DNA from 2 places in the Paraburkholderia sp. RL17-347-BIC-D genome. Region 2 is predicted to be linked to the other one. Evidence: riboswitches for the same ligand, from Rfam matches in the RefSeq annotation. Region 2 holds a riboswitch; the other holds the start of a gene.
The links. A riboswitch is a leader RNA that binds a small molecule or an ion and turns the genes downstream of it on or off. The one in region 2 is predicted to bind glycine.
Positions count from the first base shown of each region.

Region 1: linked by a shared signal. The riboswitch ahead of P0D96_RS17695 (D-amino acid dehydrogenase) and the one ahead of gcvT (glycine cleavage system aminomethyltransferase GcvT) in region 2 are both predicted to bind glycine.

Region 1 covers NZ_JARESS010000011.1:220,509-224,871, forward strand. The annotation lists gene P0D96_RS17685 (acetate/propionate family kinase) at 1-691, shown strand, start outside; gene P0D96_RS17690 (BON domain-containing protein) at 695-955, opposite strand; gene P0D96_RS17695 (D-amino acid dehydrogenase) at 1,079-2,290, opposite strand; glycine riboswitch at 2,475-2,568, opposite strand; gene P0D96_RS17700 (LysE family translocator) at 2,779-3,411, shown strand; gene P0D96_RS17705 (MFS transporter) at 3,427-4,363, opposite strand, start outside.
Region 2 covers NZ_JARESS010000003.1:169,719-174,081, reverse strand. The annotation lists gene gcvH (glycine cleavage system protein GcvH) at 1-57, opposite strand, end outside; gene gcvT (glycine cleavage system aminomethyltransferase GcvT) at 122-1,240, opposite strand; glycine riboswitch at 1,321-1,474, opposite strand; glycine riboswitch at 1,509-1,609, opposite strand; gene P0D96_RS06305 (hypothetical protein) at 1,759-2,109, opposite strand; gene P0D96_RS06300 (oxidoreductase) at 2,305-3,354, opposite strand; gene P0D96_RS06295 (UvrD-helicase domain-containing protein) at 3,692-4,363, shown strand, end outside.

The DNA.
Region 1 (4,363 bases), on a different contig from region 2:
TCACGCGACACTGCCGCCGCGCGCGGCACACCTTGCGTTGCCGCGCCGCTATGCGGAAGCCGGTGTGATGCGCTATGGCTTTCACGGTCTCTCGTACGAATCGCTGGTGACGCGGCTCGGCGCCGACTTGCCGGCGCGCGCCGTGTTCGCGCATCTCGGCAACGGTTCGAGCGTGTGCGCGTTGCGCGACGGCCAATCGATCGATACGTCGATGGGTTTGACGCCGACCGGCGGCGTGCCGATGGGCACACGCAGCGGCGATCTCGACCCAGGCGTGCTGCTGTATCTGATGCGCGTGGAGAAGCTCGACGCCGGCGCATTGGAGACGCTGCTGAATCGCCAGAGCGGCCTCGCCGGTTACGCGGATGGCGAAAGCGATATGCAAGCTCTGGAAAAACGCGCAGCAGCGGGCGATGCCAATGCGTCACTCGCGCTCGATGCGTTCGCGACCGCCGTGCGCAAGACGATCGGCGGCTATGCGGCGTTGCTGGGCGGAATCGATTTGCTGGTGTTTACCGGCGGCATCGGCGAGCACAGCGGAGAGATTCGCAGGCGCGTGTGCGACGGGCTGGCTTTCATGGGGCTAACGGAAAGCGATCCGGCGGGCAAGGTGAGGGCGATTCACACCGAAGAGGAAAAGCAGATCGCGCGGCATTGCCGCATGCTGCTGCGGCAAACGCAGACCGGCTGACCTTCACCTTGCCTTGACGACGGTGTGATCCGACACGCCCGTTACGCCGAACAGGCGTGTCACGTCTTCGAGCGCCGCGGTGCGTTGCTGATCGCGTTGCAGTTCGCCGCGCAGCGTGATGCGGCCGCGCGAGACGTGGACTTTCACGGCGTGTTCGGGGACCGCGGCGTCCCAGGCGAGACGCCGGGTCGCCTCCGCGGCGATCTGCGCGTCGCTCAGGCGTGCGCCGCCTGCCTTGTGGTTCGCTGCACGGGTGTAGGGCATGGAGTTCTCCGCGGCACTGATGCGTATGGGGAGAACACTAGCAGAAGTGGCGAATTTTGCATTCGGCGGCGGCAGTGGTGACATCGCGCTACCGCCGCCTGCAAAACCCTGCGTCAGCAAGCGCTACTGAATCGCGCCCGCCAACACCTGCGCCGTCGCGGCCGACAAGGTCCAGCCCAGATGTCCATGCCCGGTGTTGTAGAACACGCCGCGCCGTTTGCCGCGGCCCACCTTGGGCAACATGCTCGGCAGCATCGGCCGCAAGCCCGCCCACGGAATCACGCGCGAGGTCGACACCTCGGGGAAATAACGCCGCGTCCAGTCCACCAGCCGCGCGATGCGGTCCGAACGGATATCGCGGTTGAAGCCGTTGATCTCCGCCGTGCCGGCCACGCGAAAACGATCCACGCCGAGCCGGCTCGTGACGATCTTCGCGCTGTCGTCGAGCAGGCTCACCCACGGCGCGTGCTGCTGGCTGAGTTCGTCTTCGAGACAGACGGTGATCGAATAGCCTTTGACAGGGTAGATGTTCACGTGATCGCCCAGCATCGAGGCGAAATCGCGGCTCTTCACGCCCGCGCACACGACGATCCGCTCGAACGCGAACCGCTGCGACTCGCCTTCGAGATCGACCGTCAGCGTAAAGCGGCCCTCCGCCGGCTGCTCGATCGACGTGATCTGCGCATCGTAATGAAACTCGACGCCGTGCCGCACGCACGCCTGAGCGAGGCCGCGCGTGAACTTGTGAATATCGCCGGTCGAATCGGATGGTGTGAAAAAGCCGCCGTAAAAATCGCCGTGCAGCGTGGGCTCGATGCCATGCAGCTCGCTCGCCGTCACCGGATTGCGGTCGAGCCCGCCTTCGCGCAGCAGTTCGTTCACCTTGCTCGCGGCGTCGAATTCCTTGCGGGTCTTGTAGATGTGCAGAATGCCGCGCCGCTCCAGATCGAAGTCGATGCCTTCGGTCTCGGCGATCGAAAACAGATGTTCGCGCGCGGCAATCGCGAGCCGCACGGTTTCAACCGTGTTCGTCCGGTAGTGCGGAATCTCGCGCAGGAATTCGCCCATCCACGAGTACTTGTGCCAGGTGGGCGCGGGGTTGAGCAGCAAGGGGGCGTCGCGCGTGAGCATCCAGCGCAGGCCTTTCATGACGGTGGCCGCGCTGTTCCAGACTTCGGCATTGCTGGCGGACAACTGGCCGCCGTTGGCGAACGAGGTCTCCATCGCCGCATAGCGATGGCGCTCGAAGACGGTGACGTGGTGGCCGCGCTGAGCGAGGGCGTGAGCGGTCGTGACGCCGGTAATGCCGGCGCCGATAATGGCGATTCGTGACATGACATGGTCCAGAGTAGTTGAGCATCACCGGTGTCGATTTCGTGTCGAAACCGGCGTCGATGCCCCATCTGTCCATGTACCTGAGAGTTTCTTCCCCGCGGCAGCCGGGCCCGATGCGAGCCGTGTGCGGGGAATCCCCTTCGGTGGGCGCACAGGGTAGTCCAGTGCGCCGCTCTCCAGATGTTCCTGCTGCGCGGTCCTTTTGCCTGAGAGTTTCCGGGGCGGTTGCTCCGTCGGCGTCGTCACGAACGTCTGACGATCTCTCCCGCGCTTGCATTGCAGAACGGCTCGACAATACCGTTCAAAAAATTTCACCGCAAGTCTTTCCTGCTATGCACTGCGCAAGCGGCGGTCTGAAACTGCTTGAGTGGAGATGAAGGCGGGACATGCGTCGCTACGAATTTTCGGGCCCGTATGTCGCGCCGGAATGGCCGGCATCGGCTATATTTGGCGGCACCGCCCAACCTTCATTTGCAGAGGAGAATGACGTGCCCGCTTTCCCAACGCTGCTCGCCTTCGGTCTGGTCTCGCTCGGCATGGTGCTCACGCCGGGGCCGAACATGATCTATCTGATCTCGCGATCGCTCTGCCAGGGGCGGCGCGCGGGCCTCGTTTCGCTCGGCGGTGTCGCGCTCGGCTACGTGTTCTACATGTTCTGCGCCGCGTTCGGCATCACGGCGCTGCTGTTGACGGTGCCGTACGCGTACGACGCGTTGCGCTTCGGCGGCGCGCTCTATCTGCCGTATCTGGCGTGGCAGGCGGTCAAGCCGGGCGGCCGTTCGCCGTTCCAGGTCCGCGATCTGCCGCACGACAGCCGCCGCAAGCTGTTCACCATGGGCCTCGTCACCAACCTCGCGAACCCGAAGATCGCGGTGATGTATCTGTCGCTGCTGCCGCAATTCATTTCGCCGGGGCACGGCAGCGTGCTTGCGCAGTCCATTGCGCTTGGCTGCGTGCAGATCGTCATCAGCGTGACGGTGAATGCGCTGATCGCAAGCATGGCGGGTTCGATCGCCGTGTTTCTCGCCGGCCGTCCGGTGTGGCTGCTGGTGCAGCGCTGGCTGATGGGCACCGTGCTCGCCGGACTCGCGGTACGCATCGCGTTCGATTCGCGTCGTTGATTCGCTTCAGACGCGCTATCCGTTGCCCGATGAGCCAGACGCGGCACCCGAGCCTCTGAACACCCAGCCGTTGAACAGCGCCCCGCAGAGCATCAACGCGCTGGTGATGAGGAACACCGCCTGCATGCCGAAATGCGCGCCGGCAAAGCCGCCCGCGAGCGGACCCGCCACCTGGCCCGCGTAATTCGCCGAAGTCGCATAACCGAGAATGTAGCCGGCCGAGCGGTCGGGCACGTTGTGGCGGATCACGCTCGTGATCGACGGCAGCAGGCCGGCCAGCGCCAAGCCCATCAGAAAGCGCAGCGCCACCAGTTGCCAGCCGCTCGTGACGAACGCCTGCGGCACCAGCAAGGCCGCGCACACGGCGAGACACACCACGATCACCCTGGGCGCGCCGATGCGGTCGGCCAGACGCCCCACACGCGAAGCCGCCAGCACGCTGCCCAACGCCGACGCCGACATCACGAAGCCGGACACCAGCGTGACGTGCCTTGCGTCGTGCACCAGTTGGGCGACGTACACGGTGATGATCGGCTCGATCGACATGTTGGCGAACATCAGCAAGCCGGAGGTGAACAGCATTGCCAGCACCGGCCGCAGGTCGGGCACGCTGGCCCAGCCGGTCGCCGCGTCCGCTGCGTGCGCCTTGCCGCCCTTGCGCTCGACCGGTTGCTCCTTGACGAGCAGCGTGGTCGCGATGAACGCGCAGAAGATCATCGCGCCGGCAATGAAAAACGTGTTGCGGATACCGATCAGCGGCGGCAGCGCGCCGCCCACCAGCGGGCCGACGAGACTGCCCGCCATCACGCCCGAAGCCAGCGTGCCGAGCGCCCATCCGGTGCGTGAGCGCGGCGTCTGCGTGGCGATCATCACGGTCGCACCCGATGCATAGCCGCCGACGAGACCCGCCAGAAACCGCAGCCCCACCAGTTGCCAGACATTTTGCGCGAGC
Region 2 (4,363 bases):
TTCGGTGCGGACCCATTCGTGCGATTCGGTGTATTTCAGATCGGCCGGGATGCTCATCGGATGCTCCTATGCGGTGTGATTCGGTAGTGACTTGAAAAAAGTGGACGAACGCGCCGGTTGCTTAAACCGCGAGCACTTTGCCATTGCGCACGAACGGCAGTTTTACCACGCTTGCAGGGACGTTTTTGTCACGAATCTGAACGTGCACGGTGTCGCCCGGCTGCACGCCCTTCGGCACGCGCGCGAAGGCGATCGATTCCTGCATGGTCGGGGAAAAGGTGCCGCTGGTGATTTCGCCTTCGCCCTGCGGCGTGACGACTTTCTGATGAGCACGCAGCACGCCTGCCGCCTTGCCGTTGTCCTTCAGCAGAATCAGGCCGACGAACGCGGCCTGCGAACCGTCCGCTTCCAGCTTGCCTTTGCCGACGAAGTCACGCGGCGAGGTGAGGTCGACGGTCCAGGCGAGGCCGGCGTCGAGCGGCGAGACGTTGTCGTCCATATCCTGGCCGTACAGGTTCATGCCGGCTTCGAGGCGCAGCGTGTCGCGCGCGCCGAGACCGGCCGGGCGCACGCCTTGGGCTTGCAGCGCGTTCCACAGCGCTTCGACGTGATCCGCCGGCACGATGATTTCGAAGCCGTCTTCGCCGGTGTAGCCGGTGCGGGCGACGGTCAATTCACCGAACGGCGTGTTTTCGATGCGAGCGGCGTTGAAGGGCTTCAAGGCTTCCGTGGCGGCGCGCGCGGCCGGCACGGTTTGCCAGACTTTTTCGCGTGCGTTCGGGCCTTGCACGGCGACGATCGCAAAGTCGCGACGCGGCGTGATGGTCAGGCCGAAGCCGCCTTCGGCGTTGAGCTGGCCGAACCAGGCGATGTCTTTATCAGTGGTGCCAGCGTTCACGACCACGCGGAAGTGATCTTCGCCGAAGTAATAGACAATCAGATCGTCGATCACGCCGCCGTCCGGGTTCAGCAGGCAGGAGTACAGTGCGCGGCCGAGCGTTTGCAGTTTGGCGACATTGTTCGCCAGCGCGTATTCGAAGAAGGCGCGCACGCGCTCGCCGGTGAAATCGACGACGCACATGTGCGAGACGTCGAACATGCCGGCGTCGGTGCGCACGGCGCGGTGTTCGTCGATTTGCGAGCCGTAATTGACAGGCATGTCCCAGCCGCCGAAATCGACCATGCGGGCATTGAGCGCACGGTGGGTGGCGTGGAGCGGGGTGTGTTTGAGTTGGGTCATGGGGCCTCGGGCATCTCGCGAAACAAAAAAGGCCATGCGGCGCTACGCCTCGCGGCCTTCTGGCTGCGAGCGTGGTCCTGCATGACCCCTCTGTCCTCGATACCTGAGAGATTGCGCCACCGTGATCACATTGACGTGCCGCGGTGAAACGCGCGCCCCTTCGGTGGGCAGCTTGCCAGAATCTGCTCGATTAAACGATGCAGACGGCTACTGCCGCTCTCCAGAGTGCGAAAAACGAGTGCCTCGATGTTGCCTGGACGCGGGTTTTTCGACGCGGTCGGTCCTTTTGCCTGAGAGTTTGCGGGTGTGCCCCTTCGGCGGCGCGGCCTGCGATTTTCAGCGGCCAGCGCGCTCTCCCGACGCGTGCGGCGAATGTACGCGAGGGCCGGGGGCTTGTCAAATAAAGGCCCGCGAGCGGCGCGGCGGTTGACGCACCGCTCTCGCGCCTGTCAAAAAAAGCGCGGGACGTGATGCCGCGCTCGTGCCGCTTTTGGTGCCTGACCTGACGCGTGGCGCGACTATTCGCCGATGGCGTGCGCCGCGTTGTCCAGCTCCTGATTCAGCACGCGCTGTTCGTCGCTGGAGAGGCCGCCGCCATGTTGCGCGGCCATGTCGTGCGCTTCCTGACGGATCACGTCTAGACGATGATGCAGCGCGCCGCCTTGGGGCGGCGGGTAATAGCCCTGATTCACGCGGTTGTCGATCCGGCGGCTGAGATTGTCGATGCGGCCGTCGACCTGACGCAGGCGCTGATCCGCGATCTGTTGCGGGTTGGGACGAGGCGCCGGCTGGGGTTGAGGCGCCACCACACAGGCGGCGAGGGAACTGAGCAAGGCGCACGCGGCGAGCGCGCGGATAGTACGGGGCATGGACTCTCCGGAAGTCATTGTCGTTGTGTGGTGCTACCCGGCAGCAACGGATGACTGCCGGGCCGCGCTGACCGGCAGCGCGGCCTTATTTGTAACGTTATGTTCCTTTCGGGCTTGTCAGGGTTTGGCCCGCGCGGCATGGGTGGCGAGTGCTATTTTAGGTACACAAGCCGTTTCGACATGCCGGCCAAATCGTCAGCGAATCCGCTCAAACGGCAGCCGGACGCCTTCTTCCGAACTGCGCGCCGCAAGCTCGATAACCGTCATTACGTCGACGGCGTCCTGTGCGCTGACCGGGAATTTCACGCCGTGCTGGATGGCGTCGGCCACCGCGATGTAGAACCCGGTGTAGTCGCCATTGCGCGTCGGCAACTCGCGCTCGACTTCCTGATCGCCTTCCTGCACGCGCAGCACACCGGCGGCATTGCCGGCGCCGAAACCCTCGTCGCCCGGCCGCAGGCCCGCCTTCAACTGATCTTCCTGCGTATCGAGGCCGTATTTCATATAGCTGCCGCGCGTGCCGTGAATGGTGAAGCGCGGCGCGACCAGTGCCGTCAACGCGCTGGCGTGCAGCACCACTTCGAACTCACCGTAGCCGAGCTGGATATGCACGTAGTCGGGTGCGCCGGCGTCGTCGCGATGCGTGCGCACGGTGGCCGACACGGTTTGCGGCGCGCCGAACAGGGCCAGCGTCTGGTCGATCAGATGCGGCCCGAGGTCCAGCAGCAAGCCGCCGCCGCGCGACGCTTCCTCGCGCCAGCGCTGTCGCACCTCCGGCCGGAAACGGTCGAAATGCGATTCGTATTGCGTGATCCGTCCCAATTCGCCGCTCGCGAGCAGGTCGCGCACGGTCAGAAAATCGCCGTCCCAGCGACGGTTGTGAAACGGTATGAAGAGTTTGCTCCGGGCGAGCGCGATGTTGGCCAGCGTGTGGGCGTCGGCGGCGTTCAGCGTGACCGGTTTGTCGACCACCACGTGCTTGCCCGCTTCCAGCGTGCGGCGCGCCAGGTCGAAGTGCGTATCGTTCGGCGTGGCGATCACGATGCAGTCGATTTCTTCGAGCGCCAGCAGCGCGTCGAGGTCGGCCACCACCTTTGTATGCGGATAGTCGGCGAGCGCGCGCTCGGGTTGGCTCGTGGCAATGGCCGCGACGCTCGCGCGGCCGCAGTGCTCGATCACCGGCGCATGGAAGGTCGCGCCGGCGAAACCGTAACCCATCAATCCAATCTTCAGCGATGCGGACATGCTTGTCTTCCTGCAAAATCGGCGCGCCGCTTTGCCACCGCGGCGACGGCGCGCAACACCGCAATTGTGGCATGTCCTGAAGGTGGACCGTCAGCGTCGTCGGCTCGGCGCATGTTGATCGGATATTGCTTTTATGAGGCGGGCATCCGTTGCATGCATCCGTGTTAACATCGCTCCTCTCGCGCGAACCGCAGCGGGCCGGAACACCCTCGCACCGCGCAGGGCACCCGTTCCAGCCGCCGGGGCCGCGCAGCATGCCCCCGGGCCTTCGGCCGGCAGTCGCCGCGCCGCTACGCCCTCAACCGCTGCTTTCAACCGCATCACCCATCCACAGACGATGTCCGCAGGCCTGAACCCCGCTCAAAATGAAGCGGTCCGTTATCTTGACGGTCCGTGTCTCGTGCTCGCCGGCGCAGGCAGCGGCAAGACGCGCGTGATCACGCAGAAGATCGCGCACCTGATCGAGGCCAAGGGCTTCGAGCCACGTCACATCGCCGCTGTCACGTTCACGAACAAGGCCGCATTGGAAATGCGCGAGCGCGTGGGCAAGCTGCTCGAAGGCAAGACGCTGACCACGCCCGGCAAGGAAGGCCGCAAAGTGCCCGTCAATCAGTTGACGGTCTGCACTTTCCACTCGCTCGGCGTGCAGATTCTGCGGCAGGAAGCGGAGCACGTCGGCCTGAAGCCGCAGTTCTCGATCATGGATTCGGACGACTGCTTCGGCATGATCCAGGAGCAGGTCGGTTCGACGGACAAGGGCTTTATCCGCAAGATCCAGTCGATCATCTCGCTGTGGAAGAACGGCATGATCATGCCCGAGCAGGCGATCGCGATCGCCGCGAACGAGGACGAACATCAGGCCGCGATCGTCTACCGCAATTACGTGGCGACGCTGCATGCGTATCAGGCGGTCGATTTCGACGACCTGATCCGTCTGCCCGCCGAACTCTTCGAAAAGAACGAGCAGGTGCGCGACCGCTGGCAGAACAAATTGCGCTATCTGCTGATC